Regions from separate parts of the Gloeothece verrucosa PCC 7822 genome, predicted to be linked through region 3. Evidence: predicted binding sites of a transcription regulator. Region 3 holds the regulator's gene; each other region holds the start of a gene.

Region 1 (11,068 bases), 1.4 Mb from region 3:
TAGAAAGCGAATTAGGTAAGGGCACTATTTTTCGTTTTTGTCTGCCAGTTGCTTAATTCAGTTAATAAGTCAGTTTCAGATTATGATGAAATGTTGTTGACTTCTCCCCGCGATAAACCAACGGGGATTCTAAGCGGATGCTACGCAACGCGACGGGGCGTATAAAGTGGCGAGGCAACCTTGCCACACAGCCCCTTATAAATCGACGTTGCTTCGCGTCTTTTTAGCTGACCAGAATTTTAATTTCTGGGGCTGAGTCAAAACAGCCCTAGACACTCGACTCAAATCAAAATTGAGTATTGTGCTTACTTGTTGAAGCTTACGGATTACGTTAGCAGCACCATTACAATCTGCATTAATATATTGATTGTTAGAGGTACGAAACAAGCCTCTTTTTACTCTTTTTCCTGATGACTTCCATTCGTTGGGTTTCTCACCATAAGTCGGGATAAAATCACCATCTAAAAAGCTTGATTTAGAAGTGTAGCTCTCGTCCTGTTGTATGAATTTAATTTTATACAATTCACATAATTGAGCTATTCTATTTTTTAATTTAGCAGTAGGGATTGAGACAAAGGATTGATGGTTTTTCTTGCCTAGGTTAACCCCTTTTTTGACTTCGTCATTCCAACCAAAAACAATAACACCAATGTTATTGTCAAGACAGTGATTAATTACTATTCTCGCTGCTTTGTTAACAGCATCTCTCATCTGCCTGTTGCGCCTCTCGGTTATTTTCGCTAACCTATTAGACCAGAATCCTTGTGATTTTCCTTCCTTAATTGTCGATACTTGCTTGTTGTACCAACGGTTAACAGATTTTAGGTGCTTCCCATCAATAATAAATGATGTACCTACATTAGAAACAGCAGTAATCCAGTTGTTAATTCCTGGGTCTAAACCGAGTACGTTGTCTTGATTTAAACTTTTATCTTGTGTTTCTAATTCATAAACAAACTCGACATAAAAGCACTGGTTACGAGGTAGTATTCTCAGTTCTTTAATATCTTCAAATTTAAAATTTGATGGCATTAGCAAAGAAAAACTATCGATGCTAAACCATCTTTTAACGGTTTTACCTAGTGGAATACGAATCTGGTTATCTACTAATTTTAATGCTTGTTTTGGATAAGTTATAAGTGCTAGACCTCCTTTCTTACGATACTTTGGGAGTTTTGATTTATCCTTTAATTCTCCTTTCTTATATTTCTTGTTTAACTCTTGGAAGGACTTAAAAGACTCAGCAACACTTCTAAGTATTTGCTGTGCAGCCTGGGAATATAAAACCTGAAAATGTTTGTTAGTTTTATATTCTTTTTCTAAGTCGAATTTCCCCAGAATTTTTCGAGTCTTAAAGTATAACTGACGAGCGTAATAAATACCGCAGTTAGTTAACTTATGAGACTCCGAGCAAATAAACTCTAGAATGGCTTTTAGTTCTGAGCTAGTAGTTATCAGGTTTTGTTGGCATCCGTACATAAAGTTGACTTTACACTTGTTGATCATTATAGTACAGACATAATTAACAAGTACATTGAAAATCAAAAAAGCAAATAGACACATCGGACTAAAGTCCGTATCCTCGGGCTTCATCCTTTGAATGAATTACAAAGGCTTTCGCGAGAACCGTGTTATTTTGGTAAAAAGCTATAAATTTTGATGATATGAAACAATTACAAGAACAAGTTGCTATTGTAACAGGGGCATCTAGAGGAATTGGCCGGGCTATTGCCATCGCTTTAGCCGCACAAGGAGCAAAAGTGGTGGTCAATTATGCGCGTTCAAGCGGGGCGGCTGATGAAGTGGTTACAGACATCACCAGCGCCGGAGGAGAAGCACTGGCAATAGGCGCGGATGTTTCCAAAGCCGAAGAAGTGGATCAACTAATCAAACAAACTCTCGAAAAATTTGGACGTATTGATATTTTAGTCAATAACGCCGGTATTACCAAAGATACCCTGATGATGCGGATGAAACTCGAAGACTGGCAAGCGGTGATCGATCTCAACCTAAGCGGGGTATTTTTGTGTACTCGGGCAGTGACTAAAACGATGTTAAAACAAAAAAGCGGCAGAATTATTAATATTTCCTCGGTATCCGGACTGATGGGCAACCCCGGACAAGCTAATTACAGCGCGGCTAAAGCCGGAGTGATTGGTTTTACCAAAACTGTCGCTAAAGAATTAGCTTCTCGTGGCATTACCGTCAATGCTGTCGCCCCAGGTTTTATTGCCACTGATATGACTCATGACCTCAAGTCTGAAGATATTATAAAACTCATTCCCCTCGGACGCTTTGGACAACCCGAAGAGATAGCGGGAATGGTTCGCTTTCTAGCAGGGGATCCGGCGGCGGCTTATATCACCGGTCAAGTTTTTAACGTCGATGGGGGAATGGTAATGTAGTCAAGAGTCAAGAGTTAAGGGTTTTTTGGCTCGCTCAACAAGACATTAAATAGAACCTAACCTACCCTCAACCCGTTGCACAATAGCAACCGAACCGGTGGGCTACTGATGACTAATGACTGATGACTAATGACTGATGACTAATAACTGATAACAAAGTTAGCACTCTCGCCCTAAGAGTGCTAAATTTACTAATGGAGAGACAACACAACAAAGGAAAAAAATGGCCAAAATTGTTTCCTTCAAAGATGAATCTAGAAGAGCCTTAGAAAGGGGAATTAATGCCCTTGCTGATGCTGTAAAGATCACCTTAGGCCCAAGAGGGCGCAATGTCCTGTTAGAGAAAAAATTTGGGGCCCCCCAAATTGTCAATGATGGGATCACCGTTGCTAAAGAAATTGAACTAGAAGATCCTTTAGAAAACACAGGCGCAAAACTGATCCAAGAAGTAGCCGCCAAAACCAAAGATGTGGCAGGAGATGGCACCACCACCGCTACAGTCATCGCTCAAGCCCTGATTAGAGAAGGGTTAAGAAATGTTACCGCCGGGGCTAACCCAGTGGCTTTGCGCCGAGGGCTAGAAAAAGTGACTCAATTCTTGGTTAGTGAAATTGAAGGCATTGCCCAACCTGTGGAAGTCGGGGAAGCCATCGCTCAAGTAGCCAGCGTTTCGGCGGGTAATGATGAAGAAATTGGGGCGATGATCGCTCAGGCAATGGAAAAAGTCACTAAAGATGGCGTGATCACGGTGGAGGAATCTAAGTCTCTGTCTACTGAACTAGATGTAGTAGAAGGGATGCAAATTGATCGCGGCTATATTTCTCCTTATTTTATTACCGATCAAGAACGTCAATTGGTAGACTTTGATCACCCCTACATTCTGCTCACTGATAAGAAAATTAGCGCCATCGCTGATTTGGTTCCGGTCCTGGAAACGGTCGCCCGTCAAGGTAAGGCACTGTTAATTATTGCTGAAGATATCGAAGGGGAAGCTTTAGCAACCTTAGTGGTGAATAAGGCCAGAGGGGTTTTAAATGTTGCTGCTATTAAAGCTCCCAGTTTTGGTGAACGCCGCAAAGCCGCTTTACAGGATATTGCGATCCTAACCGGCGGGCGTGTGATTTCTGAAGATATCGGCTTAAGTTTAGAAACAGTCACCCCAGACCTGCTCGGTCAAGCGGTTAAAATTACCATTGATAAAGAAAATACCACCATTGTCGCGGGTGGTGATAATAAAGAAGATGTGCAAAAACGCATCGCCCAACTGCGCCGGGAATTAGCCGCTACCGACTCGGAATACGATAGCGAAAAACTGCAAGAACGCATTGCTAAATTAGCTGGTGGCGTAGCTGTGATTAAAGTTGGGGCAGCCACCGAAACCGAACTTAAAGACAAGAAACTTCGCATTGAAGATGCTCTTAATGCCACTAAAGCGGCTGTTGCTGAAGGCATTGTTCCCGGTGGTGGGACAACTTTAATACACTTGTCCGGTAAGCTGAGTGAGTTCAAAAATACTCTGAGCAATGACGAGGAAAAAGTCGCGGCTGATATCATGGCTAAGGCTTTAGAAGCGCCCTTACGTCAACTGGCTGATAATGCGGGTTTAGAAGGCTCTGTTATTGTTGAAGGGGTACGCAAAACCGATTTTAACGTGGGTTACAATGCGTTAACCGGCGAGTTTGAAGACTTGATCGCCGCCGGTATTATTGACCCGGCTAAAGTGGTACGTTCTGCCCTCCAAAATGCGGCTTCTATTGCAGGGATGGTTCTGACTACTGAAGCTTTGGTAGTAGAAAAACCTGAAAAAAACCCGCCGGCTGCGCCTGATATGGGCGGTATGGGCGGCATGGGTGGCATGGGCGGCATGGGCGGCATGGGCATGATGTAAGCCTAGTCCTTGTTATACCCGATTTTTAACCCCTCTTCTTGAACGTGAACGGAGAGGGGTTTGATCATGATCAAAGTATTTTGTTAAATAAACTAGAATTTGAAGCGGCTAAAACTAATGAAGAGGTTTACGGGAAATATAAAGGAGTATATTTATATATCAAGCTAGGCACTGAAGAAGAATATAAAGAAAACCCAAAAGACGACCCCAAAACAGAATACAAGTTTTTTCGTGGATGTACTATTGAATACTCTGAAACTGAGGAACAAGCAGAGCAGGGCATTTATCAGTATAAAGATACTAATGTCAATATCAAGTTGTACTGGTAATTTCTACTGAGGAAGAATCAGATCTTTTAATTGGCCGTTTTCTAGGTGAGTAACGCTGTTGAATAGAGTCCCGATTTTTTTCTAGGAAAGACAGCATTTGATCGTCAGGGACTTCTAGCAATTCCCCATTTTTCATTAAAACTGTTGGCATGGGATTACTATCTTTGATACCTACTTTAACTATAGAGTAGCACACTCATTGATTTTCAATCGCCTACCATACATAAGCTTTACAAATGAGTAGATCAACTTCTATAAATAGTAAGGTGGGCAAAACTTTAAAAGGTGCAAACCTCTTTTGAGAGATTATTACCAACCCTTCGCTACTGCTCAGGGCAAGCTTTGCCCACCTGACAAATTAAATTATTCAGTTAATCTTTACAATTAACCATCGTTAAGTTTAGTAACGATTATTGCGACGATAATTGCCGCCACCACCGCCGGAGTTACGGTTTTCGCGTTCTCTGGCTTTGTTAACTTTTAATTCTCGTCCCATCCATTCTGCACCATCGAGGGTGGAAATAGCCGCATCTTCCATTTCAGGGGTTTCCATTTCTACGAACGCGAAACCGCGACGAAGACCTGTTTCTCGGTCAGTGGGGAGATAAACTCGATTGACTTTACCGTAATCGCTGAAAACTTCTGAAAGGTGCTTATCTTCTACTTCATGGGGTAGATTTCCAACATAAATTGACATGGGATGTCTCCTGATAAAATCAATGTGTAGCGAGAATAAATTTCGGAGACTGACCTGTCAAATAATAACGCGCGTGATTGTCCGACGACTATCATAATCAAAGAAAGTTCAACGATTTTTTGTCTCTATAGACAGTTTAGCATAAATTTAAAATTAGTGAAATTAATTAACCTGACGTGGTGATCGCTAATTTTTTGAGCATAAATACTTACTTTTATAAATAATTAGGGTGGGCATTGCCCACCTTTGTGATTGAACTTAATTTTTTTGCTTCATTTTTTTAAACAAAAGACTAAAGCCGATCGCTGTTCCTGTGCCTAAAATCGTAAGAGGTTCAGGAACTGGTTCAACAGGGACAATAGTTTCAAAAGTGATAGTTCCGTAAGCTCCGGTCGCACTGATGTCGTTGGTGTATTCAAAAAATTCATCATTATTGTAATCGTATCCAGCCGAATACTCTGTTCCTGAATAACTTTCTAAGAAAGTTTTTCCTTCAAAGGCTAATTTATAATCTATATTAATCTCATAAATTATACTTCCACCATAACCTCCTCTAGTATAATTCTGATATTCGTTAAAAAATAAACCGCTCAATTCTCCGTTATTAAATTCCAAATCAATATCCGAGTTATAAGCTAAGTCTAGGTCAGATGTTATCCATCTCCCGTAATATAGAACATCTCCCAAATATCCCTTACTGGTTAAAAAATAATTAAAGTTAACATTTTTTAATTCAGTAATATTAACAGTCTCTTTGCCAAACCCTTGTAAACTAGAATCATCAAAAGATAACTCACCAGAACCATAAGAAAATAAAGGATCTTCATAAGAGACAAAATTAAATTTAAAGGAAGCGGCTTGCACTGGCTGTAGAGCAATCATATTTATGGGAATGATTGTACAAGCCGTCAGGGTTGTCCATTTTAACCAAGAAGGAATCATAAATCTATTCTCTAGAATTAGTTACACCTCATTATAAGTAGATAGACAAGTTTTTCACAAGTAGCGAACGATGCGCGTTCGCCAGTTAAAAAATTAACTTCTAAGCGTAATTGTTTTACTTTGTTGGCCTGTTGGCCTGACCACACTTTTCAAGATCTGCCCCTAAAATCGATTTTAAACCCCTTTACCCCTCAAAATATTAAGACTTACGTACTCCCGATTAAAAAGAACGATTTTATCTCATTCTTCGCTCTCCGCTTGGAATCTCAAACCTTTATGATTTGGTTACAGTACGTAAGTTCTAGAAAGCTTCATCGATGATATCTTCATGTTATTGTTGTCTAAAAAATAAAATATTTTCTAACGGTTGCAGCAGTTGTCCAGTGATTTCTGAAGCGACAGGCATATCAATACCATATTTCTTAGGCCATCGATTTTTAGGGAGGTAAAATGTTCCAAAGATTTGGTCAACCCAAGGAAAAATCGCAGCATAATTTTTATCAATATACTCGGCTCCGTCATTGGTATGATGCCAATGGTGAAAAGCGGGAGTAACGATCAACTTTTCGAGAAAACCGAAACGCCAGCACATATTGGCATGAATAAAAAAGCTCCAGATAGTCCCAAAAACGACGTAAAGTAAGGGGACTATATCGGCAGTTTTTCCGGTGGGTTGCGCCAAACCTAGTAAATAGATAGGTACTAAACCACAGAGTCGGGTCAAAAACATATCCAAAGGGTGAGCGCGGGTATTGACTAGCCAATCCATTTCTTTGGCACTATGGTGAATAGCGTGAAATCGCCATAGTAAGGGAATTTCGTGCATCCAGCGATGACCCCAATAAGCGCCGAATTCTCCCACAATAATGGCTAGGAGAAGGCGTGTTCCCACCGGCAGACTAGCGACCCAAGTATAAAAACCAATGGGTTCAAGGCGATGAACCGTCCAGGCAAGGATTGACAGGGGTAGGACGAGAAGCAATTTAGGCACAATACTGTTGAGAAAATAATAGAGCAAATCTATCAGAAATTCCCGACGAAATACTTTTTGTTTGTGCCGAGGACTAAGCCTTTCTAGGGGAACGAAAATGAGCATCAGAAGGACTAACCAAACTGATAATCTCAAAAGATCTAGCACAAGTGAGGCGATAAAGTGGTGCATAGGTTGGTGCTTCTAGAAATCCAGACTACAATGGAAGTACCTATGCTGTAACAATAGCCAGCATAGGTAGTTTACTCTTTTTCAAATTACCCCCCATTTTTGTGGGGGTAAGTTTTTAACATTTAATTGCATTAGACCTTATCGCTTTTAGCTTTCTTACCTATTTTGGATTTGAACCCAGCACCGAGACCTAAAGCGGCAGCAGAACCGAGGATGGTGAAGGGTTCGGGTACGGGGGCAGTATCAACCAGAGAGACTCCATCCAAAAGGGATACAGGTGGAGCGCCTGATGGACCTCCCAAAGCTACGAATTGAAGCAATTGTGATGTAGAAGTTGCGGTGAATGTTGTTGTTTGTTTTTGCCATCCAGAAAAACCCTGATTGGGTAGATTGAAAAGAGTTGATGTAAATGTTTGGTTTCCAAAACCAACATACCATCTTGTAACTGGATTCAATTGTGCAGTCGCTTCCTGGGCAGCACCTTCATAAAAACTTAACTCGTATGTATGCCCTACAATAAGACCCGTTATCACCTGTTGAAGGGGGCCTGAGTAGGTAGGATCGCTGTCTGAAGCGATATAATTTCCGCCAGCAGGACTCTCAGTCAAACCATTGTTATGTCCATTATAAGGACCAGCTAAAGGGAAAGCAGAGTAGCCAGGCACGCCGGGGCCAGATGTTTGGTTTGATGAATTAGGCAGCAAAAGAAAATTTAAGGCTGGTTGATTAGGCGCGATCAATGTTGGGTTACTCCAATCGTTGACAGTAACAGACTGATCCAATGCTCCTCCATTACCATAACCGATCACTGTGGACGGATTACTATAGTACGCTTTGGGCGCATTTTGAGTATAGTTTTCAAAACCCCCATTCTTAACTAAATTGATACTGGCTGCTTGGGCAGAAGAACCCAATGCGGAAATGCTGAGCGCAGACAGGCCGATGATTGTTTTTTTTATCGCTAAATTCATTTTTAACATCCCCCAAAAGAGAGATTTTAAACGACGCTCAAATTCTAACAAAATTATTTAAATTAGCAAATAGCTCTCCCGTACTTATAAAAAATTTAATCAGAAGGTTTTATCGTTGTCGCTCCTAGTCAGTACATGGACAAGTTTTTCACAAGTAGTGAACGATGCGCGTTCGCCAGTTAAAAAATTAACTTCTAAGCGTAATATTTTTAATACTAATGTCCTAAAAAAGCTTTATTAATATAAGTTCTAATCAAACATATCTTTAATAACTCTTTAAAAAAGGGAAAAAGTTCTAGGAACTTTTACTTTGCGGCTTTCCCCTTATTCTTTTTTGAGCCACTCCGCGCCTTGAAATGGTGCGGACTCGGGCTAGAAACTTGTGATCGGGTTTTCTTTCAATAAAATTATTACTCTGTCGAACTGACGTTATAGAGTACGGTTATCCGAAATATTGAGGGTGGGCAATCCCAGAAACACTCCTTAAGCATAATCAGGCAAAATCAAGAGATAGAATCAGTAATACCCTCCTGCTCTAATCTGCTCCTCAAGGAGAAGAAAGGAGGTATTTATACCCAAAGTTCAACCTAAAACAATTAAAAGCTTATGACCGTACTAGAAAAAGGCAATATTACGATTCATACAGAGAATATCTTTCCCATTATCAAAAAGTCTCTCTACACTGACCACGAAATCTTTTTGCGAGAACTGATCTCAAACTCCGTTGATGCTATCTCTAAGCTAAAAATGGCATCCTTAGCCGGAGAAGTCAAAGGCGACTTACCCGAACCGGAAATTGTTATTAGTGTTAATAAAGACGAAAAAACCCTCTCTATCTCGGATAACGGCATCGGAATGACCGTAGATGAGGTAAAAAAATATATCAACCAAGTGGCCTTCTCTAGTGCAGAAGACTTTATCAGCAAATATCAAAAGAGTGCCAATGATTTTATCGGACACTTCGGACTAGGGTTTTATTCTGCCTTTATGGTGGCTAAAAAGGTACAAATAGATACCCTCTCCTACAAAGAAGGAGCAGAAGCGGTTCATTGGTCTTGTGATGGTTCACCCGAATTTGAATTAAGTCAATCAAACCGTCAGGAAGTGGGAACTACCATTACCTTGACCTTACTCGATGATGAAACTGAATATCTCGAACCCTCACGAATTAAACAATTAGTCAAAACCTACTCAGATTTTATTCCTGTTGCGATCAAATTTGAAGGCGAGCAAATCAACAAACAACGGGCTTTATGGAAAGAATCGCCCCAAAATTTAAAGGATGAGGACTATTTAGAATTTTATCGTTATCTGTATCCATTCCAAGAAGACCCCTTACTTTGGGTTCATTTAAACACAGATTATCCTTTTCTGCTCAATGGGATTCTCTATTTCCCTAAACTTAGACCCGATGTAGATGTCTCAAAAGGACAAATAAAACTCTTCTGTAACCAAGTCTTTGTCTCTGATCACTGTGAAGAAATTATTCCCGAATTTTTGATGCCCTTACGAGGGGTTATTGATAGTCCGGATATTCCTCTCAATGTTTCGAGAAGTTCCTTAACCAATCATCGCACCGTTCGCCGCATCGCTGATTTTATCGCTAAAAAAATCGGGGATCGCCTCAAAAACCTTTACAACGAAAACGCCCAAGAATATATTCGTTGTTGGGAAGATGTGGGCACCTTTATTAAATATGGTTCTCTCAAAGAAGAGAAATTTAAAAAACAGGTAGAAGATATCCTCATTTATCGCACTACCTACAAACCCTCCGAAAGCGAAAATAAAACTGACAGCGAAACGCCTAAAGTGGAAGTCCAAAGCGCACAAGAAGATTTATGGCAAGATGTCACCCCAGAAAAAGCGGCTGATACTCCTTTAGCCGCCATCGAAAAACAAGGTTATACCACTCTCCAATCTTATCTAGACCGCAATAAAGAGCGGCATGAAAACCGAGTCTTTTACTGCACCGATGCTTCTACCCAAGCAACCTACGTTGAACTGTACAAAAATCAGGGTGTAGAAGTCCTCTATTTTGACTCCTTTATTGATACCAATTACTTTATCCCCTTCTTAGAGCGAGAATATGATCAAGTTAAATTCTCTCGCGTAGACTCGGAATTAGACTCAACCTTGTTACAGCAAGATAAAGCGAGTGAAATCGTAGATCCTGCGACGAATAAAACCCGTAGTGAACAGATCAAAGAAATCTTTGAGAAAGCGCTCAACAATCCCAAAATTAATCTTAAAACCGAGGCGCTTAAATCGGATGACCCTCAAGGAACGCCCCCGGCCATTGTATTATTACCTGAAGCCATGCGGCGACTACGGGAAATGACGGCCTTGTATCAACAACAAACCCTGGCCTTCCCAGAAGAACACATCCTGATGATTAATACCGCCCATCCCCTAATTGAAAATATTCTTAAACTCAGTCAAGGGGGTATTGTCACCGGTAGTGGAGAATCTCCTTCTGCTCAAATGGCTAAAATGTTATGTCAGCACGTTTATGACTTAGCCTTGATGACGCAAAAAGGGTTTGATGCACAGGGCATGAAATCCTTTGTAGAACGCTCTAATCAGGTATTAACGACGCTAACCGAAAAACTTTAACAGTGATTGTCATTAGTCGCTAGTCCTTAGTCCCTAGAAATTCGGCAAAATCAAAACGAAT
Region 2 (10,157 bases), 2.8 Mb from region 3:
AGAGAAAAACTCCCCATAGACTAACCTTAAGAAAGATACCTGATACAATAACCGTTTAGTCATTTTAAAGGTGAAAACTGTATGGGTCGTGCCAATAAAGTTGTGTTAGCCTATTCGGGTGGTGTAGACACCTCAGTCTGTATTCCTTACCTAATCAAAGAATGGGGAGTACAAGAAGTGATCGCCCTAGCGGCTGACTTAGGACAAGGTGATGAACTTGGCCCTATTCAACAAAAAGCCCTCAAATGTGGGGCAGTAGAATCATTAGTCGCCGACGCTAAAGAAGAATTTGCCAAAGAGTACGCTTTCGCTGCTATAAAAGCTAATGCTTTGTACGAAAATCGCTACCCTCTCTCCACCGCTTTAGCCCGTCCGCTAATCGCTAAACTGTTAGTAGAAGCCGCCGAAAAATATGGGGCGGATGCGGTTGCACACGGATGTACGGCAAAAGGAAACGATCAAGTGCGCTTTGATTTAGGGATCTTAGCTCTTAATCCTAACCTTAAAGTCCTCGGCCCCGCCAGAGAATGGGGCATGACTAGAGAAGAAACCATCGCTTATGGGGAAAGATATGGGGTTGAATCTCCCGTTAAAAAATCTTCTCCGTTTAGTATCGATCGCAACCTTCTCGGACGCAGTATCGAAGCGGGGCCGCTAGAAGACCCCATGACGGAACCCCCCGAAGAAGTTTTTCTGATGACCAAAGCGATCGCCGATACTCCTAATGAACCGGAGTATATTGAGATCGGTTTTGAAAAGGGAATTCCTGTCTCGATCAACGGTAACTATCTCGATCCCGTCACTCTCATTACCCAACTGAATGAAACAGTGGGTAAACATGGGATAGGCCGCCTTGATATGATCGAAAACCGAGTGGTAGGCATTAAATCGCGGGAAGTGTATGAAGCGCCGGCTTTATTAGTGTTAATTGATGCTCACCGGGATTTAGAAAGTCTGACCTTAACCGGAGACGTTACCCACTACAAGCGGGGAATTGAGGAAACCTATAGTCACTTGATTTATCAAGGTCTGTGGTATAGTCCTCTCAAAGAAGCCTTAGATGCTTTCATCGATAAAACTCAAGAAAGAGTGACCGGTACAGTACGGGTGAAATTATTTAAAGGCAAAGCCACTATAGTCGGTCGTAAGTCAGATTATTCTATTTATACCCCAAGTTTAGCCACTTATGGCGCTGATGATAAATTCGATCATAAAGCGGCTGAAGGCTTTATCTATATTTGGGGACTCCCGACAAGGGTTTGGGCCCAAAAGGCTAAAGGCTAGTTTTTAAAGTGGGTTGAGGGTTTTGATTTCAACCCACTCTTTTACAAAGGCGCTATGTGTCAAAATTATTAAAGTTTTTCAATCCAAAAGCACAATCTCAAAAGGTAAAATTTAGTTACACCTGGTAAGTGCCTATTGCCTTTTGCCATACTGACATCTAACATGACCAACTACGACATCATCGTTATCGGTGGCGGAATTACCGGTTCTGCACTCAGTTATGAACTCGCCCTCAAAGGACTTAAAGTTCTCCTACTAGAAAAAGATGCTATTTCTCATAATGCCACCCGATATAGTTATGGGGGGTTAGCCTATTGGTGCGGAACAACCAAATTAAACCGACAACTCTGTCAAGAAGGAATTGATCTTCATCGCAACCTTTCAGCAGAATTAGACGAAAATACAGAATTTAGAGAGATAGATTTAGTTTTAACCATTGACCCAACTGATGACCCTCAAACTGTCTTTGAAAGTTACTCTATTTTTGCGATTCCTCCTCAACTCTTGACGGTAGAAGAAGCTTGTCAACTCGAACCTCTCCTTAATCCTAATGCTATTTCAGGAGTATTAAAACTGCCGCATGGTCATATTAATGCCCAAAAAACCCGAGACGCTTATCAACAGGCCTTTCTGCGTTTAGGGGGAGACATTAAAATAGAATCCGTTGTTAAACTTTTAGCTAACAAAAATCGGATAGAAGGAGTTGTTACTCCACAACAAAAAATTACTGCTAACTCGACAATTGTTTGTGCAGGAGCATTGAGTCGTTCTCTTTTACAAGCCGCAGGTATTCCGGTTAAACTTTATTTTACTCATTCACTTTCCCTTGAAACGCCGCCCATAGAAGACCTTAAACTCCGTACCTTGGTTATGCCAGCCATACAAAAACGGTTAATCATGGAGTCTCAATGGACTACCTCCTCTCAACAACTCTATTGGGATAATCCAACGCCAGATTTAAGGGAGGGAATTATTGAACCTGGGGCGATCCAATTTAAAGACAAAAGTTTTGTTTTAGGCCAAATGAGTCAAGTGCGGACTGATTATTTTGCTGACATTGATTTCGTTATCTCTGAGGCGGAAATACGCGCAGAAGTAGGCAGAATACTACCTCTATTATCTAATATACCAGGAAAGTTACACAGTTGTCTAGTGGCTTTTGCCAATAACTCTCAACCTTTAGTGGGAGAAATTAATAATTATTCGGGGGTTTATTTGTTTTCTGGTTTCACCAGTCCTTTAATTTTTGCTCCTCCTTTAGCGAGGCATTTTGCCAGTTGGATAGTAGGAGAAGATGATCAGGTTATTCCTCAGTTATCACCAGTAAGTTAGCAATTAAGAGGGATCATAAGTAAAGCCGCCACAGAGTTTGGAAATCAATTTGAGATTAGAGCTTATAATTATGGATAAGCTCAATTAATTATTATTTTCCTAGCTTTAATGAGTCCAAACACTTATCAAGAGTGGCTAAATGTTGCTCTAGAACGTATTGCTGATGCAGAAGCTATACATAAACATAATCCGAACGCAATAGGTGCAGTTTATATGGCAGGCTATGCTATTGAATGTAGTTTAAAAGCTTTGTTACAAAAGAAGGCTATTCCTTAAACCGAGGCCAATTGGATGAATCAGAACGAAATAAAAGAGCAAATCCGTCAAAATTTAAGCGATGAGTCCCTCGACTGTCAAGACTTGCGGGTTCAACCCGATCCCTTTTCAGGTTGGCGTATTGTGGTTGTTTGTGAGGGGTTTGCTGGTAAACCTTATCAAAAAAGAAGAGAAATTACCCTTAAAAAATTAGATAAATTAACCATTGAATCTTTAGATCTTTTGACACCTGATGAACTTGAATGGGCAGGAACTTTACCTATAGATTCTACATTAGAAGATCTTCCTTTATGGCCTGAAGCATTAGCTAGAAGTAGCAATTTTCCCGAAGAAATTATTTTTCCCTCAGATTTAGATGAAGATTTAAACCCCCCTATTATCACTACTTTTTATTCTTTAAGAGGAGGAGTAGGACGCTCCACAGCATTAGCCTATACTGCTAGAATTTTAGCTCGTCGAGGGCGCACTGTACTTTGTGTGGATATGGACTTAGAAGCACCTGGGTTAGCCGCTTTATTTGGCAAAGAAGCAGAAGTCAGAGATGATCAAGGATTATTATCTCTATTGATTGCTCTTGATCAAGGAAATCAACCTAATATTCAAGAACATATTCTGCGAATATCTGAAACGGAAGAATTATATTGTTTACCGGCGGGTATTCCTAACGCTAATTATGCCCGTTTACTAAATTTAATTAACCCTGAAGCTTGGTATCGAGAAGAAGAAAACCCTTTACGAAAGTTAATGGATTTGCTCAGTAATCATCTTTCATTTAAACCTGATGTAATTCTTCTGGATGCTCGTACAGGAATTACCCCTTTAAATGCTCCTTTATTATTTGATCTAGCAGATATAGCAATTATTGTCTTTTTTCCCCATCCTCAAGCCAAAAAAGGAACAGAGGCATTAGTTCGCGCTATGTTAACATCAAAGACAAAACGAAATCAAAAATTAACCCCAGAACCTCGGTTTTTAGTATCACCTATTCCCGCTAGTAAAGCACCAGAAGTAGTAGAAAGATATCAAACTAGGGCGTTAGATTGGATTAGCACTTGGTTATCCAAATTAAAAGAACAACAGTCTGAAAGTAATAAAATTATTGAATCTGAAATTACTCAATTTATTCCTTACCGTGAAGTGATCGCTACTTCAGATCAAACGTTATCAGATCGAGAAATTTGGGAAGATTTTGAACCCGTATCGGAATGGATAGAATTATTTTTACCAACTCGCACTGAACAGAGTCTTTTAAATAGAAGTAATTTATCTGAATCGAAACCCGATGTTTTAGCAGAATTAGAATTTTCGGCAGGAACAGCAGAATATCAGAATAATTTTCTAGAGACTTTTGTCGCTACTGAATTAGTTAATAAAGCTTTACAACCGAGAACTCCGTTAGTGCTAGGTAGAAAAGGGACAGGAAAAACTGCTATTTTTCGTCGTATTATGGAAGGTACTCAACGCCCTTCAGTAGTGGTAATGTCTCCCAGTCCTCTTAAAAAAGAAAGTTTTTGGGTGATTAGTTCTGATGGATTTAAAGAAATTGAAAAAACGCTAACAGATACAGGAGGAAGTTGGCGCGAGTTTTGGATGTTACAAACTTGTTTAGCTTGTTATTTATCTACTCCTGAAAATAACATATTACCTGATGAGTCTTTAGCGCAGTTATTAAATAAACGTACCTTAACTGAATTCCAAGTTATCCAGTGTCTCGAACAGATGTTATCTGTTAATAAGGTAGGACTTTTAGCTAGAGATTGGTTACAACGTCTAGATCAAGCAACCCAAACGGAAACTATTCTTTTATTTGATGGTTTAGATACGGGCTTTGGAAATACTCAATCTGATAGACAACGACGAACTAAAGCTATTGAAGGATTGCTAACTTTAATTACAGACATAGGGGATAATTTATCTAACTTAAAATTTAAGCTTTTGCTTAGAGATGATATTTGGCGGAAACTGAGTTTTGAAAATAAAAGTCATTTTTTTGGGCGTTCTGTTACCCTAAGTTGGGAAGAAAAAGCTGACTTTTTTACAGTTGTTATTAAACAAGCACTTCTTTCTCCAGCTTTTAAAAAAATTACGGCTTCATTTCTTGGTCAAGGGCTACTAGATAATTATGATTATTGGATGGAATCTCAAGTTTTTGAGGTCTGGAATTTATTGGTTGGTGAAAGAATGAGAGGCGCAAAATCGGCTTTTACCCGCAACTGGGTTTGGAATCGTTTAGCTGATGGAAGTGATAACCATAATCCCCGCGCTTTATTACAGCTTTTTGTAGCGGCTAAAGATTGGGAAGTAAAAGAACAAAAAAGAAATAATTATGAAAAAAGTATCATTCGACCTAAAGCCTTAATTTCCTCCTTAGAACGAGTATCTAAAGAAGCTTTAGATGCCTTAATTAAAGAGGAATTCCCCGAGTTACAAGAGCTTGTAGATCATTTAAAAACTTTAGGAAGAACCCCATTTAAAGCTGAAGAAGTTAAAGGCTTTGACGAATTTTTAAAACTAGGTCTAGAGGTAGGATTATTAGCGATATATGAAGGGACTGAGGACGAAGTTCAGCGTTATAAAGTTCCCGATATCTATCGTTTAGGGATAGGAATGACTCGTCAAGGACAAGCTTAATTATTCAACTAGATTAAAATATGATTACACTTACTTTAGAACAACTTCAAACAATTTATATACAGGCTGAAAAAATTTATCCCGAAGAATGCTGCGGTTTACTTCTCGGTAAAATTGAAGGAGAAAATAATCTTGTCAGTGAAGTTAGAGAAACGGAAAATAGTTGGAATGCTGAGGATTTTGAATTTTTATCCCTAACCGAAAGAACGAAACGCACTAATTTTAGTATTGCTCCGGAAGTAATTTTAAAAGTCCAAAAAGAAGCCCGCGATCGCAATTTAGCCATTATCGGCATTTATCATTCCCATCCCGATCACGCGGCTATCCCTTCAGAATTTGATCGCCTGATTGCTTGGCCGCAATATTCTTATGTCATTGCTTCTGTCCGACAAGGAAAAGTGATCGATGTTCGTTGCTGGAAACTCGACAAAGATCATCAATTTCAATCAGAAGAAATCTTAGTTGAGTAACTGACCCACGCACTTCGCTTAACGTGAGTGCGGGACTTGCGAAATTACACAAAGTTTTAATAAGTTCTTGTAACTGTGATTACAGCGCAGTTTTAGCCGCAATTCGGGTAAACTAGCCGATTAGTTCGGGAACCCGTACCGTCAAAGGTGTTGCAAAGGCCTCGGTTGTTTCGCTACATTAGCACTCGTAAGGTGAGAGTGCTAACTCAAACCACGAACTCAGACAAAGTAAGTAATCCGGAGGACATTTCATGGCAGCTATTAGCATTAACGTATCGACAGTAAAACCACTAGGTGATCGCGTTTTTGTCAAAGTTAGCCCATCCGAAGAAAAGACCGCAGGGGGAATTCTCCTACCTGATACCGCTAAAGAAAAACCCCAAGTTGGTGAAGTTGTAGCCGTTGGGCCAGGTAAGCGCAATGACGATGGTAGTCGTTCTCCCATAGAAGTCAAAGTCGGTGACAAAGTTTTATATTCCAAATATGCTGGAACCGACATCAAACTGGGTGGAGAAGATTACGTCCTTCTATCTGAAAAAGATATCTTAGCTGCTGTTGCCTAATTTCTTATCGATCATTGGCTGTGTGTTGTTGGTTTTATCCACAACCCCACAACGAGAAACCCTTTAAGTTTCATTGATCTTTTATTCGCTGTTCACAACTGTTAGCATCAACTGAGCAATCATATACACCTATGGCTAAATCTATCATTTACAACGACGAAGCACGCCGCGCACTAGAACGAGGAATGGATATCCTCGCTGAATCTGTAGCCGTTACTCTCGGTCCAAAAGGACGTAACGTAGTATTAGAAAAGAAATTTGGTGCCCCGCAGATTGTTAACGACGGGATCACCATTGCTAAAGAAATTGAATTAGAAGATCACATTGAGAATACCGGCGTTTCTTTAATTCGTCAAGCCGCTTCTAAAACCAATGATGTCGCTGGAGACGGGACCACCACCGCTACCGTACTCGCTCACGCAATGGTTAAAGAAGGGTTACGCAACGTTGCTGCTGGTGCTAACCCCATTTCTATCAAGCGTGGGATCGACAAAGCGACCGAGTATTTAGTCGGCAAGATTGCAGAACACGCTAAACCGGTTGAAGACTCCAAAGCGATCTCTCAAGTGGGTGCCATCTCTGCGGGTAACGATGAAGAAGTCGGCAGCATGATCGCTCAAGCGATGGATAAAGTCGGTAAGGAAGGGGTTATCTCCCTCGAAGAAGGGAAGTCCATGACGACCGAACTCGAAATTACCGAAGGGATGCGCTTTGATAAGGGTTATATCTCTCCCTACTTCGTGACTGATACAGAGCGCATGGAGTGCGTTTTCGATGACCCCGCCATCCTGCTCACCGATAAGAAAATCGCGCTAGTACAAGATTTAGTGCCTGTATTAGAACAGGTTGCTCGTGCTGGCAAACCGTTATTAATTCTCGCTGAAGATATCGAAAAAGAAGCGCTTGCTACTCTAGTCGTTAACCGTCTGCGCGGTGTATTAAATGTCGCTGCGGTTAAAGCACCGGGTTTTGGCGATCGCCGTAAGCAAATGCTCGAAGATATCGCGGTTCTGACTGGTGGTCAAGTGATCAGCGAAGATGCTGGACTCAAGCTAGAAAATACCAAGCTTGATATGCTCGGTAAAGCTCGCCGTATTACCATCACCAAAGATAACACCACCATTGTTGCTGAAGGTAACGAAGCGGGTGTTAAAGCGCGTTGCGAACAAATTCGCCGTCAAATCGAAGAAACCGAGTCTTCTTACGACAAAGAAAAATTACAAGAACGTCTTGCTAAGTTATCCGGTGGGGTTGCAGTCATTAAAGTGGGTGCTGCTACCGAAACCGAAATGAAAGACCGCAAACTCCGCTTAGAAGACGCGATCAACGCAACTAAAGCGGCTGTGGAAGAAGGGATCGTTCCTGGTGGCGGTACTACCTTAGCTCATTTAACTCCTACCCTCGAAGAGTGGGCAAAAGCTAACCTCAAGACTGAAGAGTTAACCGGTGCGCTAATTGTTGCTCGTGCGTTAACGGCTCCCTTAAAGCGTATTGCTGAAAATGCCGGACAAAATGGTGCTGTTGTCGCTGAACGGGTAAAAGAGAAGGAATTCAACGTCGGTTATAATGCCGCTAATGATACCTTCACCAATATGCTAGAAGCGGGTATCGTTGACCCTGCTAAGGTAACTCGTTCTGCTCTGCAAAATGCGGCTTCTATTGCAGGTATGGTTCTCACCACTGAGTGTATTGTGGTTGACAAACCTGAAAAAGAAAAATCTGCTGCGGGTGCTGGCGCTGGCGGCGGTGATTTTGATTACTAATCTTTAATTGAATTCCGTGAACTGATGATAGGGTGGGTAGTAGGCCCACCTTATTTGTTTTTAACACCAATGTCTAAAAAAGTCCCCACCTATCAATTATCTAAAAAATACCCACATTGAACGGTGGATTATTTATTTTTCGGCTGATTTTTGGCTTGTTCTATAGCAATTTCGCGGATAGCATCATAAGAACTCCGATTAGATGAGCCTTCTATCGCTTTAACCGCTAAGTCTTGTACTTGTTTCAGTGCGGCTTCGAGTTGTTGACTTAAGTTGCGAATTCTTCCTTCTTGGGTTTGAATGGTTTGTTGTAAAGAAGACAGTCTTAATTCATAATTTTTTCTTTCTCCTTCTATTTCTTTATTGCGTAAATCGGCTTTAATTTTTGCCTGATAATTACCAATTCCTTTGCCTTCTTCTTTACCTTGTTTAATTTTGGCTTCGAGTTCTTTCTCAAAGTCTTCTACTTTAGCTTTAGCTTCTGCTTGTTCTTTTTCTCGTTTAGCAATGCTTTCTTCTCGCTCTTTCCATTGTTTTTCTTGGGTTTGACGAGCTTCAGATAACTCTTGATATTGAGTTTTCTTTTGCTGTTCGTACTGTTCTAAATCCAAACTTCTTTCTAAGTTTAAATTGTACCAATATTCTTCTTCTTCTCGTTCTAGATTTTTTTGATAGTCATCATTGCGGGTTTTAATTTCTCGATTGTGATTTTCTTGTTCTTTTCTCCAAGCTGTTCGTAAATCTTGAATTTCTTGTAATAAGGTTTCTCGCTGCTGATTTATTTCTTCTCCAAAGGTCTTAGAATTTTCCTCATAAGATTGAATTAAGGTATCTAGAGTATTTTCTTCAACGGTTTCTACTTGATGCAATTGTTGTAATTGTTCGAGTTCTTCCGCTAACTCTTCTCTTAAGTCTTCAAGGGTGGAAGCTTCGGCAATCAGTTTTTCTGATAAATTGCTGACGGAACTTCCAAAACCCACTTGTAAGTTTTCTAGATTTTGCAGAATTTGAGAAATATTAGCTTGAAGAATTTGAGGCGCTTTTACGGCTGTATTGTTTGTGGTAGTATTGGGCATGGTTTGGCTCGCTTCAGTTGCTTTCAGTTTACTAAGTTTTTTCAGTTGGGCTTCGATTTCTACTTTTTCTTTTTCTAATTCTTCAAAAGCTTGTAAAATTTCGGTCTTGGTGCTTTTAGAATTGATTTTAGCCATGAATTAACTCCTAAATAAAATTCAAGTTTTTTTCAAAATACTAGGCGGTTTTAGTTGCTGTGCCATTGGTTTGAAAGGCTCTCATGGCTAAGTTTTGCGCTTGAGTGGTAGCCGCTTGTAATTGAGCCGTGAGTTCCGCTATCTGTTCATTATTCCGAGTAATTGCCGCTTCTAGAGATTGAAGGCTTAACTCATATCCTTGCTTAGAAAGTTCCCAATCTTTCTCAAATAGGTCTGTTCTAACTTTTGCGTCTCTTTCTGCTTCTTTAATTGCTTCTCCTTTAGCTTTGTTGTATTCTTCTTTCAGTTTTTCTTCAAAACCGCTTATCTTCTTCAGATTCTCTTGGAATTCTTTTTCATGCTCGGTTAAGACTTTTTCTCGTTCTTTCCACCCTTTTTCTTTTTCTTTATTCACTTGTTGTAACTCTCGTTGTTGTTGTCGTTTTTTCTCCTCATATTCATCGGTTTCTATTTTGCGGTCGCGCTCAAGATGGTATTGATAATCTGCCGCTTCTTCCTGCCGTTTATTCGCGGTTAATTCGGCAGTTTCAGTCACTTTTATTTCAAAGTCTTGTTGTTCTTTTTCCCAAGTTTTGCGAGTTTGGGCCATGTCTTTTTCTATGGTTT
Region 3 (11,068 bases):
GTACTTTTTTGGACGGTTTCGCTTTGTAGTGTTGCTAATTTAACGGGTATGGCTTGGGGTTGTTGGGCAAAGGCTTCTGAAGGATGTTCTCCCCTGCGGCTACTGGATGTCCACCAAGTCCAACCCCATCCTGCCCCACCCAATACTAGCAACAAGCTTAAAATTAGCGACCAATTGGGGCCACCCCGTTGTTTTTTAGGCTTTTTTGCTGTTTTTTCTTGATATGCCACTTCTATATCGTCTATTTCTTCGAGAATAGATAATTCCGAGTAGTTTTTGGACTTGGGCCTATCCATAGTATTTAAAGTTATCTTAATTTCTCTGAGATCTTTGGGTATCTTATTTTAGTATATCAATTATATATATCAGTTTGATATAAATATTAATGATGTTAGAATTAGCGACTTTGGGATTACTGCAAGGAGAACCATTACACGGCTATCGGCTCAAGCAACAGCTAGAGTTATTCATGAGTGGTTGCATCAGTGTCAATTATGGCGCGATCTACCCTTTGTTAAAACGTCTGGAAGAGAGAGAATTGATTGAGGTTTGTCTTGAGGAAGATGGGAGTAGTGGGAATTCCCGTAAAATTTATAGCATTACCGAGAAAGGAAGAGAGCAGTGGAAAAAAAGAATGTTGGAACAACCCCAAGAGAGTTGGGTTCATGCTCGCTCCCGCTTTTTTATCAAGTTTTTCTTTTTTAGTTATTTAAGTCCTCAAGAGCGGCTAAAATTGTTAGAGCATCGTTTGAGGGTGTGTCAGTTGCGTCTAGAGAATCAAGATATAGAAGTGTTTCCGCCTGATCCTTATCAATCTGCGGCTTGGGAGAGATGTCAAGAAGTAATTCAAGATGAAATTGGATGGTTAGAGCGGCAAATTGTGGCTGAGAAAGCGATGTTATTGGATGCGGCTGAAAAAAAGCAGTATTTGTTAATTTAAATTAGGTTTTTTCTCGAGAAAAAAATTCATAAAGAATCAGGATCAATCCCTCTTTCTCGTAATAAAGCACTTAATCTTTCTGCTCGTTGCCGCTCTTGTTCAAGCGCTTGCTCTAATTCTCTTAAACGCGCTTGCTCTGCTTTAATCAAATCATCTACTAAAGGAGGGTCAAGAATTTCCTCAACCGATAAGCTCAAATTAGCTAACTGAGGAGAATTTATCACTTGACCCACCTCATAATCAATATGTTCATAACCGTCTTCATTTTGAGGATTAAATAAAATACGGACTCGTTTTTTATTAGCATCTACTATCCAATATTCAGGGATATCAATTAAAGCATATTCTGCCCGTTTACGGATATAATCTTCACGCCAGTTATCGCTAGTCACTTCCACCACTAAATTAGGGGTTTCTCCAAAATCAAACACCCCTGAACCTGGGCGATCACAAACTTGTTGCCACAATTGAGGAGAACAAACCACTATATCGGGAATACGAGAAGAATCAATTTCGGTTCTAATGCCTGCATCGCTAGTAGCAATTAAGGGAAGATTAGCTGGGGTGCGGAACTCGTTCCGCACCGTAGCAAAATAAAGCTGAAATTGATAGACAAGATACTTACAAATATTAGTGTGTAAACCTGTCGGTGCTGCCATTGGTATCAATTGTCCCCTGTAAAGTTCGTAAAGAGTATCAGTATTATCTTCATAAAATAGATACTCTTGAAAGGTTAATTTTTTAGGGGGGGCTGTTGGGTTAGTGGAAGTCATAGCTAATTTCAAAGAAAATAGTTTATATTTCGCATAACTCACAAGTAGCAGAACAATGTTTTTTATTAGTGATCAAGCGAGATTGGCTAGTGGTTTCAAAAGTTCTCAAATAAAAACCAATTAGCTTAAAGCATCAGACAAGTAATCCGCCGTAGATTCTACAAGAGGAATAGTATTTTCATATAACATTCTTGTCGGCCCGATAATGCCTACACTGCCTATAGGAACATCTTTCTGATTGTAGGTAGCAGAAATCAAAGTACAAGGGCGCATGGATTCTAGAGGATTTTCTGACCCGATTTTTAACGTCACACGCTGAACTAAGATTTCGGGATTAGATATTTCAAACACTAAAGGCAAGAGTTGATCTTGTTCTTCTTCTAAAAGATGTATTAACATTTGCACTTGCTGTAACTGAGAAAATTCCGGTTGCCGCAGCATTTCAGAAACGCCATGTACAATGATAGGAGTCGTCAAAGACGACTGAAGATTTCGCGTTAATTCTCCTAATATTTTTTTAAGAAAGTTCGTATATTGAGTAAATTCTTGATCGAGTTCACTCCAATTTAAAAGGGCTAATTCTGCTAGAGACAGTCCCCTTAATTTACTATTAAGAAAATTAGATAAAATTTGTAATTCTTCTTCGATTCCTTCTAGGTTTTCCTCTAGATTTTCTGCAACCGATAGAGGCGTATCTATTAAAATTGATTGCGTTTGATAACTATCTGTAACGATAATTAGCATTAGCTGTTTTGGAGAGACTTGAACTAGCTGGAGATGACGCAGACGATTAGCTCGAGTTTGAGGTAAAGTAATTAAAGCAATATAACCGCTTAAATTAGCTAAAATTTGCGTTGCTCGTTGCAGAAGAGCTTCAAAACTCCAAGTATCCCAATTTAATTGCTCATTTAAATATTTTTCAACTTTTTTGCCAATTTTTTCATCGGGAGTAATTAGTTGCTCTACATAAGTCCGATAACCTCGGTCGGAAGGAACTCTTCCGGATGAAGTATGAGGTTGATAGAGTAAGCCGGCTTTTTCTAAACGTCCTAAAGCATTACGAATGGTAGCAGAACTAACAGTAAAATTATACTCTTCGACTAAGGTTTTAGAGCCAACGGGTTCTGCTGTGGCAATATAATGTTGAATCGTTGCCCGCAAAATATCTTGATGGCGATCGTTTAAGTTGAGTCGAACAGACATGGATATTAAGAAAATTTTGTTAAGTGGAGAATAATTAGGGAAATTTTTCTGTCAGTATAACGTCTCTTGGGGAAAAATGGGAGATGCGCTCAAAGATTTTAAAACTCCCTTCAGGGAGTCTTGAGTTATTAATAGCGAGGGATATTGGGGTCCACAAGCAGGGAATAGGCATCAATGCCGCCTGCTATATTTTTAACATTAGTAAAGCCTACATTTCGTAACCATTGGCACATCTGAGCCGAACGCATCCCATGATGACATAAAACCAGGGTTTCCGATGATGGCTCAAAGCGAGTTAAGATTTGTGAGGACCATTGAGCAAATTGGCTTAAAGGAAGCACTTCAAACCCTTCTATATAGGCGATTTCAATCTCTCCTGGTTCTCGAACATCGATTAATTGTAGGTTAGCATCTTGAGCGATTAGACGCTCTGCAAGTTCTTCGACACTAATTTGAGGAATGGGTTCGTTCATCGTTTCACGGACTATAAAAGTTGAAAGAGGTTTTGTTATAGATTAGCAGGTCTTTATATAAATTTGTACCTAACCTCTTTAACATTAAGCAGATTACTCTAATTTGCTAATTTTTTACTTTAATCAATTATTTTTTAGTGAATTTAATTTATACAGATTCTTGCAGATAAACACTTAAAAAGCTTTAGAGAGTCCTAACTTCTTGTTGTTCTCTGGGGAGTTGACTGACTATCTCTAGTACATTTTCAAACGTAATCATATTGATCTCTTTAGAAGCTGTCTGTAAAGTAATTTTAACAATTAACAATTATAGGAGTTACGCACTGTGATGAAAAAATCAGGGTTTGAGATTGTTCGATCTGCCTTCGCAAGGCTCAGGACTCACTTCGGACATGAAATCATTATTTTAAGTTTTTAGTGCGTAACTCCTAAAAGAGACGACACCCGTCGCCATGCCCCAGTTCCTTCGCCTCAGAAAAAAGGCTTTAGACACTATATAAGAGGATTGTTAGGAGAAAGCGAGAGAAAAAACTGATCTCAAATTGCGACAGACTCAGTTGAAGATAATTCTTCGCTTATATCCTGAGATTCCTCTAGATCAGAAGTTTTCTTTGGCTCAAGAGAAAATTTTGTTACAGGTGTATTTATTGATGGTAAGTTGGTTGACTTTTCTGCGGCTGTGACAATTTCTTCTTGAGGCGAAGACTCTGTTAGCGGTGAGTGGGTGGCACTTGTGACAATTTCTTCTTGAGGCGAAGACACTGTTAGCGGTGAGTGGGTGGCACTTGTGACAATTTCCTCTTGAGGCGAAGACACTGTTAGCGGTGAGTGGGTGGCACTTGTGACAATTTCCTCTTGAGGCGAAGACACTGTTAGCGGTGAGTGGGTGGCACTTGTGGCAATTTCCTCTTGAGGCGAAGACGCTGTTAGCGGTGAGTGGGTGGCGGCTGTGGCGATTTCCTCTTCAGGGGTAGAAGGAGTAGGCGTTATAACCCTTGGGGGTAAGCTGGGTTGTAAATCTTGAGTAGAAACTCTAGAAAAAATGGATAATTGACTCCCCGTTGCCAATTGACGGATTATGCTTTTATCTAAATTCTCTTTACCTTCTTTTTGCGAAATTTCCACAATTTTATCGCCCAACTCTTCTGCGATTTGAGTAGCTTCTTCTTCAGTTTGAATAGGTTGGTTAGCTATTTTTTTGACCAGTAAATCTAGCTCTTTATCTCCCTTTCTCGTCATGGCATTCATGCCTTTTTGGGCTAGAATACGCTTAACATTCTTTTTTAAAAGCTTGAAAATTTTTGACTGACTAATCCTTGTTTTATTGGCTGGATTCATCTTTTTTACCTCGCTGCTGTGGCTCTATAGAATGATTTTTTAATTGACAAAACCCTAGTTATCCTACAACTGCTCAATAAAATTCTGGTTAAGAAAAGATTATTAATTTATTTTAAAATTTAAGTTATGGGTTTCAAAGCAAGTACAATAAATTTTGAACTAAAAAATTAAAAAATATTCATTGAAACCGAAGGTTTAATCAATCAAATGTTCTCCCGTCTCAAAGTCATTCTAGGAAGTCTGATCGCCGCCGCCCTATACACTGTGCCAGTACAAGCCGCCGAGCAGATAACTTTTTGGTATCCTCCCTTTGGAGAGTTTGAAGTTTCCGTCGATGATTTAGCCGTTTTTGCTAAAGAAGGAAAAATAACGCCCAATTTTTCCTTTTATGCTCAGCACGTGACCCCAAAGCAGTTACAACAATTCCGAGAGCTACTCAACCAGAGTTTTAATGTTGATGTCATTTTCGTCTCTCAATTATTTAATTCGCGCATAGGAGAGCGGCTTGTTGAGCAACTAAGTTTGTTAATTGATAATCCTCCTGATCAAAGTCAACCCGCTTTAAAGGGAGCAATTATTGAAGCCGCAGGGCAACCGCAAGGGCTAACGCTCTTAGGAGTCTTACAAAAGTATCCACTCCAGAACCTTCGCCTTAATACCAACCGAGGCATTAAAGCCGTTGATGAAGCACACGATTTAATGATCAAAACCGAGCGCTTTTTTGCCACTCTCCAACAACAGGCAGCCACAAAAGCCACACCTGTCGCCGCTAATTTAGCCGATTTAACCCAGCCTGGAGCGCAAAAATGGCGGAAAGAATCGTTAACAATTGATTCATCCATTCAAGCCGTCGTCTATCTGCCTGAAGCCGTTAAAACCCCCGCCCCTCTCATAGTCATTGCACCTGGACTTAATTCTGATTATCAAAGCTTGTTATACATCGCAGAACATTTAGCCTCTTATGGCTTTGGGGTAGCCGCCTTAAATTTTCCGGGCAGTGATAGTCAAATGATCAATGATTATCTTGCTGGTTTAGCGACTCCTCCTCCTCCCAATCTTTGGGTAGAACAACCCAAAAAAATTAGCCGCCTTCTCGATGAAATAGAAAAAAAATCCCAATCAAATCCTGATTGGAAAGGAAAGCTTGATCTCTCTAACGTCGGTGTTTTAGGTCAATCTTTAGGGGGTTATACCGTAACGGCTATTGGGGGAGCGCAGGTGAATTGGAATTCTCTGGTTCAATATTGTGCCCAGAAAAATAGCCCCGATCAAATCACTTTCAATTTATCTGTACTGTTGCAATGTAAAGGGGTAAATGATTTACCTCCATCCACACAGCTTAGTGATCCTCGAATTAAGGCTGTGATTGCTATTAATCCTGTTACTAATCCTGTATTTGACTCTCAGGGAATGCAAAAAATGCAAGTTCCCGTCATGCTGATTGGCGGCAGTGCGGATATTTTTGCGCCACCTATACCCGAGCAAATACTCCCTTTTAGCTGGCTAAAATCCTCAGATAAATATTTATTGTTAGTCAAAAATAGCACTCATTTTTCTTTTCTAACTCAGGGATTAGCCAATGCTGTGCCAGTTCCTGAAGCCATACTTGGCCCTAATCCACAACTAGCACAAAATTATTTAAAAGTTCTGGGGGTAGCCTTCTTTAAAAATTATTTGAGTAAACAACCAGAATTTGCGGCTTATTTAACTGAGTCTTATGTTACTCAAATGAGTCAAGAACCCTTACCAGCAATTTTGCTGAAATCATTTCCTGAAACGGACATTGCCTTGCCCAATCCGGGTTAGATACTTTTGTTGACCCTTCTTTTCAGGCTTTTTCGTAATATCCATTACAAAACTTATCAATTTTAAGGGGTATATTGAAATTAACTTAACTTGGTTAGTTAAGTAAAACAAGACGGCTAAAGATGCTCAAAAATCCGCTCAGTAGGGGTGTTAAATTTTTCATCTCTACTGAATAATTTTTATAAATTTTTTTAGGGTTGATTAGCTTTCCAAATCTGAAGTTGTTGAAATAATTGAGAAACTTTGTCTAAATCTTTATCCCCTGGCGCTCGTTCTACACCACTAGATAAATCAATTCCTTGGGGAGATAATTGAGAGAGAGCATAAATGAGATTATCCGGTTTGAGTCCTCCGGCTAATAACCAAGGTATAGGAGGAGAAAATAGTGCTAAACTTTCCCAGTCTAGGGTTGTGCCGGTGCCGCCAAATAATTGAGGATGATAGGCATCTAACAGTAGAGTATTAACTGATGAGAAGTAAGGGGTAGCTTCCTCTAAAAATTCGGCAGATTTAACTCTTAAAGCTTTAATAAGTTCAATATCGGGAAGAGCCTCTTTTAATTGAAGACAAAAATCGGGAGATTCTTCACCGTGTAACTGAACTCCGGTTAAACCGGTTTGAGCCACAAGGGTCGTAATTTCAGTAGTGGCGGCATTCACAAACACACCGATTTTATCCACTTGAGGCGGCAATTGTTCTATGATTGCTCCTAGTTGATGAGGGGTAACATAACGAGGAGATGACTCAACACAGATAAATCCTAGTGTGTTTGCTCCCTTAGCCGTAATGGCTGCGGCTTGTTCTGGCTTGGTAATGCCACAAATTTTAACTCTCATTTGATTTTTAATTAAATTTCTTAGGATAGTAAAGCTTGATTTTTGTCGAGGTACTTAGCAAAACTTTAACATAACTGTTAAGTATTCAAACAAAATGACCTCTTTTTTGCAAGAGCTTCCTATAATGCCTTGTGTTAATACAGACTCCGTCTCCGAGCCAAAGTCCCAAGGGATCAACCGAAGGGACGGGGTTTTAATAAAAGTTTAGCAACAAAGGAGCCTTAAACAGCAATGAGTTCTATGTTATTATTCGCTGCCGTGTCTAATGTGCCCACTACTACTCCTTGGAATTTTTCGATCGCATTAATCATGATTTTTGCCAATTTATTTGCTTTCATCGTGGGTTATTTTGCGATTCAAAAAACAGGGCAAGGTCCCAGTTTACCGCTTCCTCAACTGGCTTCTAAAAAAAGCTTTGGTCTTCCTGAACTCTTAGCAACCGCTAGTTTTGGCCATATCCTAGGTGCAGGAATCATCCTAGGTTTATCTAGCTCAGGTATCCTCTAAATAACAAGCATTGGGCGGAATCTTTTCCGCCCCCTAAACCAGTCGCATCCGTAATTATCTGGCTGAAGTCTAGGACATAAAAGTCGAAGAACGAACCTTAATGCCAATTTCGATTTTTCCATTGCCGAGCATATCCACCCCGGCAACACTAAACATATTAGCTTTAACACCCATTTTTTTAAAATTAGTTTGCAGTTCTTCTATCATTACTTTTTCGATTTTGGCCTCATCATCAGCCACAGCATGGAGAACTTTAGCACCAAGAGAGCCTATGTGCTGTTTAATTAACTCTTCCACATTGGTAATTTCGATAATAATCATGAGTTTTTTTGATTAAGGTTATTAAATACAGCTTACAAAGGCGGATATTGTCTGCTTATGGGCGTTTGCCCGGATTACCAGGACCCGGCATTTTTTTGAGAGGAAGTTCAGGAGAAACAGCACCGGTAGGAGACGCTTTTTGGTTCATCTGTTGTCGTCCCTTACGAACAATGGTAAGCATTTCGGCCAATTGTTGCTCAAGATTAGAAAAAATATTATCAGCATAATCAAAAGCCCCATCTTCAATATCATGACATTCAGCTAAGGCTTGTTGACGTATTTGCTGAAGTTCCTGTTCGGCTGTACGGCGCATCTGCTCAATTTCAGTAATGGTTTTTTCTTGAACCTCTTCGCATTCCTGCTGTACCTGTTGTCTAATTTGACTGGCTTGTCGTTCAGCCTGCTGTATAATTCCGGTTTCGTCTAAGATTTGAGCGGCTCGTTGTTGAGCAGATTGAACAATCTGTTTAGCATAATCCTGTGCTTCTAGGATAATTTCTTCCTCTTGCTCGAGTAAAGCTTGAGCTTTTTTGATCGACTCTGGCAAGCTATCACAAATCATTTCGATTTGATCTAACAATTTATCTTCATTAATTAATCGTAATCTCGTGAAAGGAATCTGAGAACTTTCGGTCATGATGATTTCTTGTAGTCGTTCGAGTTCTTGGAGAATCTCAAAATCGACTTCATGACGACGGGGAGCTTCTTTGGGCTGATTTTTGGGAGAAGGACTACGGGAGGAAGAGTTTCGGCGTGACATGGGCAAAGAATGGGGGCTTAAATTGGACATATTGAGTAATTTAACTGTAATATAGCGCGATGTCCCGAGCGACATTTTCAGGAACTAAATGAGAAACTGAGCCACCGAATTTAGCAATTTCTTTGACAATGCTACTACTTAAAAAGCTATATTCTTTGGCCGTTGCTAAAAATACTGTTTCTATCCCATCCCAGAGAGTGACGTTAGTGTGAGCCATTTGGAGTTCTTTTTCAAAATCAGAAAGCACCCTTAACCCTCTCAGCAAAACATTAGCCTTTCGTAATTTAGCATATTCCACTGTTAATCCTGTAAAACTGTCTACTTCTACATTGGTTAGATGTTGAGTACATTGGCGGATTTGCTCAACTCGTTTTTCTACGGGAAACAGAGGGTTTTTGTTCGGATTGCATGATACCGTGACGATGACACGCTCAAATAATTGCCCGCCTCGTGTGATGATATCCAAATGTCCTAAAGTAATGGGATCGAAACTACCGGGGTAAATCGCTATCACAGGTTTGATAAAGCACTTTCAAGTTTTATCTGTGTGTTATTATTTCTTGCCGCGCTCCTTTTAGGCAAGGGGGAAATTTCCCGCTAGAAGCACTTAGAAATGGGGAATAAGCTTATAAATAAAAGAAACAACCCTTTTTTAAGCTTAATTATCTTAAAAACTTCACTAACCCATCCACTAGCTATGGCTCTAGGGCTAATGAGTTAACCGCTAAGTATTTACTTGAATTTTATAAGCTGATAGTTTCCTTTTGGGTTTTTAAACTGGTGCAGGGCTACCAAGGAAGTTGAGAATAAACTGCCTCAGAAATGGCAGGGATTTCAGGATACAACCCTCTTCCTGACTGAATTATGCCAAAGATACAGGCTGTTAGAGTTCCTAAAAAGATAGTATTATTTAAAGTCAAAATAAATAAACTATTATCAACTAAAATTTGACCCAAAAACTGCAAAATCAAACTACATAATATTAAAGCAATATCTATTAAAATTGCTTGTAAAGTATTAAAGCGAATAAAACGATTGACCCGTTCATTTCTGACTACAGCAAAAAACAAAACAAAGAAGATAATTAATCCGCCAAAGGGAAGGCTATAATACAAAGAAATTAGAGGGGATAAAGGGAGATAAATTAATCCTAAAAAGGGAATCTGCTTCAGCAAAGAGATGCCAAAGGGTAAAGCATAAATCAAAGGCAGTATATAAACCAAGGCCGATAGTATGCGATCTTTAACCTCTGCCGTTGCTGGTGTTGTCATGCTTTAACTCTCCTGTTGATTGTATACAAACACTTAAAGTTTATAATAGCAAGTTGATTGAATAATCACTGTCTCCTTTTGAAAATTTTATTTCTCTGTTTTAAGATCAGGATTTGGGGCAAAGGAGTGTAATCCTAATTTTCTCTAATACTGCATCTAATGGCTCATCCAGTGGTGCCGAGTGCTACCCCCTAGCTCTCTTTAGTTAACGGCGGGGTTGAAAATAACGGGAAAACCCAAAGTCTTCAAACTCCCCCAAAAGAGAGATTATGGCGAATCATAGTTTCTGGCTCCATAACCTCCAATTTGAACCCTAGTACCCCGTTGACCGTTTAAAATCTCTGCTCCATCCTCTAACTTTCCAATACCAGCGTAACCTCCTGTAGCCTCCACAAACCGACAAGCGGCTTCAACTTTTGGCCCCATAGAACCGGCAGCAAAATGCTCTTGTCTGAGGGCAGTTGAGGTAACTTCTCGTAACAGTTGAGCCTCTGGAGTCCCCCAATGGTGATAAACTCCCTCTACATCAGTCAACAGTAACAAAGCATCAGCCTTGAGGTTGATAGCCAAAAGGGCAGCAGCTAAGTCTTTATCAATAACGGCCTCAATGCCGCCAATCGCGCCGCCAGGGGTGATCATCACTGGAATTCCCCCTCCCCCGGCACACACCACCAACGCCCCAACTTCCACCAATAAGCGGATGGTCGCTAATTCTAGAATCTGTTTCGGTTCTGGAGAAGGTACCACGCGACGATATCCGTCCCCATCGGCACAAATGGCCCATCCCCTCTGTGCGGCTAACTGTTGTGCTTCGGTTTTTAAATAAACTGGCCCGATAGG

What was found. The regulator HrcA, encoded in region 3, represses chaperone genes, less so after heat shock. The targets are predictions, from matches to a motif close to TTAGCACTCNNANNNTNNGAGTGCTAA.
Region 1: groL (chaperonin GroEL) is a predicted target of HrcA. The motif match lies at 2,565-2,591, and genes of this name have one in related genera.
Region 2: groES (co-chaperone GroES) is a predicted target of HrcA. The motif match lies at 6,172-6,198, and genes of this name have one in related genera.

Annotation. Positions count from the first base shown of each region.
Region 1 covers NC_014501.1:5,096,791-5,107,858, reverse strand. The annotation lists gene CYAN7822_RS22900 (sensor histidine kinase) at 1-56, shown strand, start outside; gene CYAN7822_RS22895 (RNA-guided endonuclease InsQ/TnpB family protein) at 196-1,479, opposite strand; gene fabG (3-oxoacyl-[acyl-carrier-protein] reductase) at 1,665-2,405, shown strand; gene groL (chaperonin GroEL) at 2,629-4,293, shown strand; gene CYAN7822_RS22880 (hypothetical protein) at 4,338-4,622, shown strand; gene CYAN7822_RS38715 (hypothetical protein) at 4,606-4,773, opposite strand; gene CYAN7822_RS22875 (RNA recognition motif domain-containing protein) at 5,023-5,319, opposite strand; gene CYAN7822_RS22870 (PEP-CTERM sorting domain-containing protein) at 5,578-6,261, opposite strand; gene CYAN7822_RS22865 (sterol desaturase family protein) at 6,593-7,423, opposite strand; gene CYAN7822_RS22860 (PEP-CTERM sorting domain-containing protein) at 7,555-8,445, opposite strand; gene htpG (molecular chaperone HtpG) at 9,001-11,007, shown strand.
Region 2 covers NC_014501.1:425,669-435,825, forward strand. The annotation lists gene CYAN7822_RS01900 (argininosuccinate synthase) at 82-1,284, shown strand; gene CYAN7822_RS01905 (NAD(P)/FAD-dependent oxidoreductase) at 1,447-2,616, shown strand; gene CYAN7822_RS37390 (HEPN domain-containing protein) at 2,725-2,892, shown strand; gene CYAN7822_RS01910 (P-loop ATPase, Sll1717 family) at 2,908-5,523, shown strand; gene CYAN7822_RS01915 (M67 family metallopeptidase) at 5,544-5,993, shown strand; gene groES (co-chaperone GroES) at 6,245-6,556, shown strand; gene groL (chaperonin GroEL) at 6,688-8,319, shown strand; gene CYAN7822_RS01930 (hypothetical protein) at 8,448-9,530, opposite strand; gene CYAN7822_RS01935 (coiled-coil domain-containing protein) at 9,571-10,157, opposite strand, start outside.
Region 3 covers NC_014501.1:3,737,879-3,748,946, forward strand. The annotation lists gene CYAN7822_RS16465 (efflux RND transporter periplasmic adaptor subunit) at 1-296, opposite strand, end outside; gene CYAN7822_RS16470 (PadR family transcriptional regulator) at 386-940, shown strand; gene CYAN7822_RS16475 (Uma2 family endonuclease) at 967-1,713, opposite strand; gene hrcA (heat-inducible transcriptional repressor HrcA) at 1,834-2,916, opposite strand; gene CYAN7822_RS16485 (rhodanese-like domain-containing protein) at 3,045-3,389, opposite strand; gene CYAN7822_RS16490 (hypothetical protein) at 3,927-4,727, opposite strand; gene CYAN7822_RS16495 (alpha/beta hydrolase) at 4,935-6,533, shown strand; gene CYAN7822_RS16500 (phosphoribosylanthranilate isomerase) at 6,725-7,369, opposite strand; gene psaK (photosystem I reaction center subunit PsaK) at 7,601-7,876, shown strand; gene CYAN7822_RS16510 (hypothetical protein) at 7,946-8,197, opposite strand; gene CYAN7822_RS16515 (hypothetical protein) at 8,253-8,987, opposite strand; gene coaD (pantetheine-phosphate adenylyltransferase) at 8,998-9,471, opposite strand; gene CYAN7822_RS16525 (Tic20 family protein) at 9,746-10,228, opposite strand; gene arcC (carbamate kinase) at 10,496-11,068, opposite strand, start outside.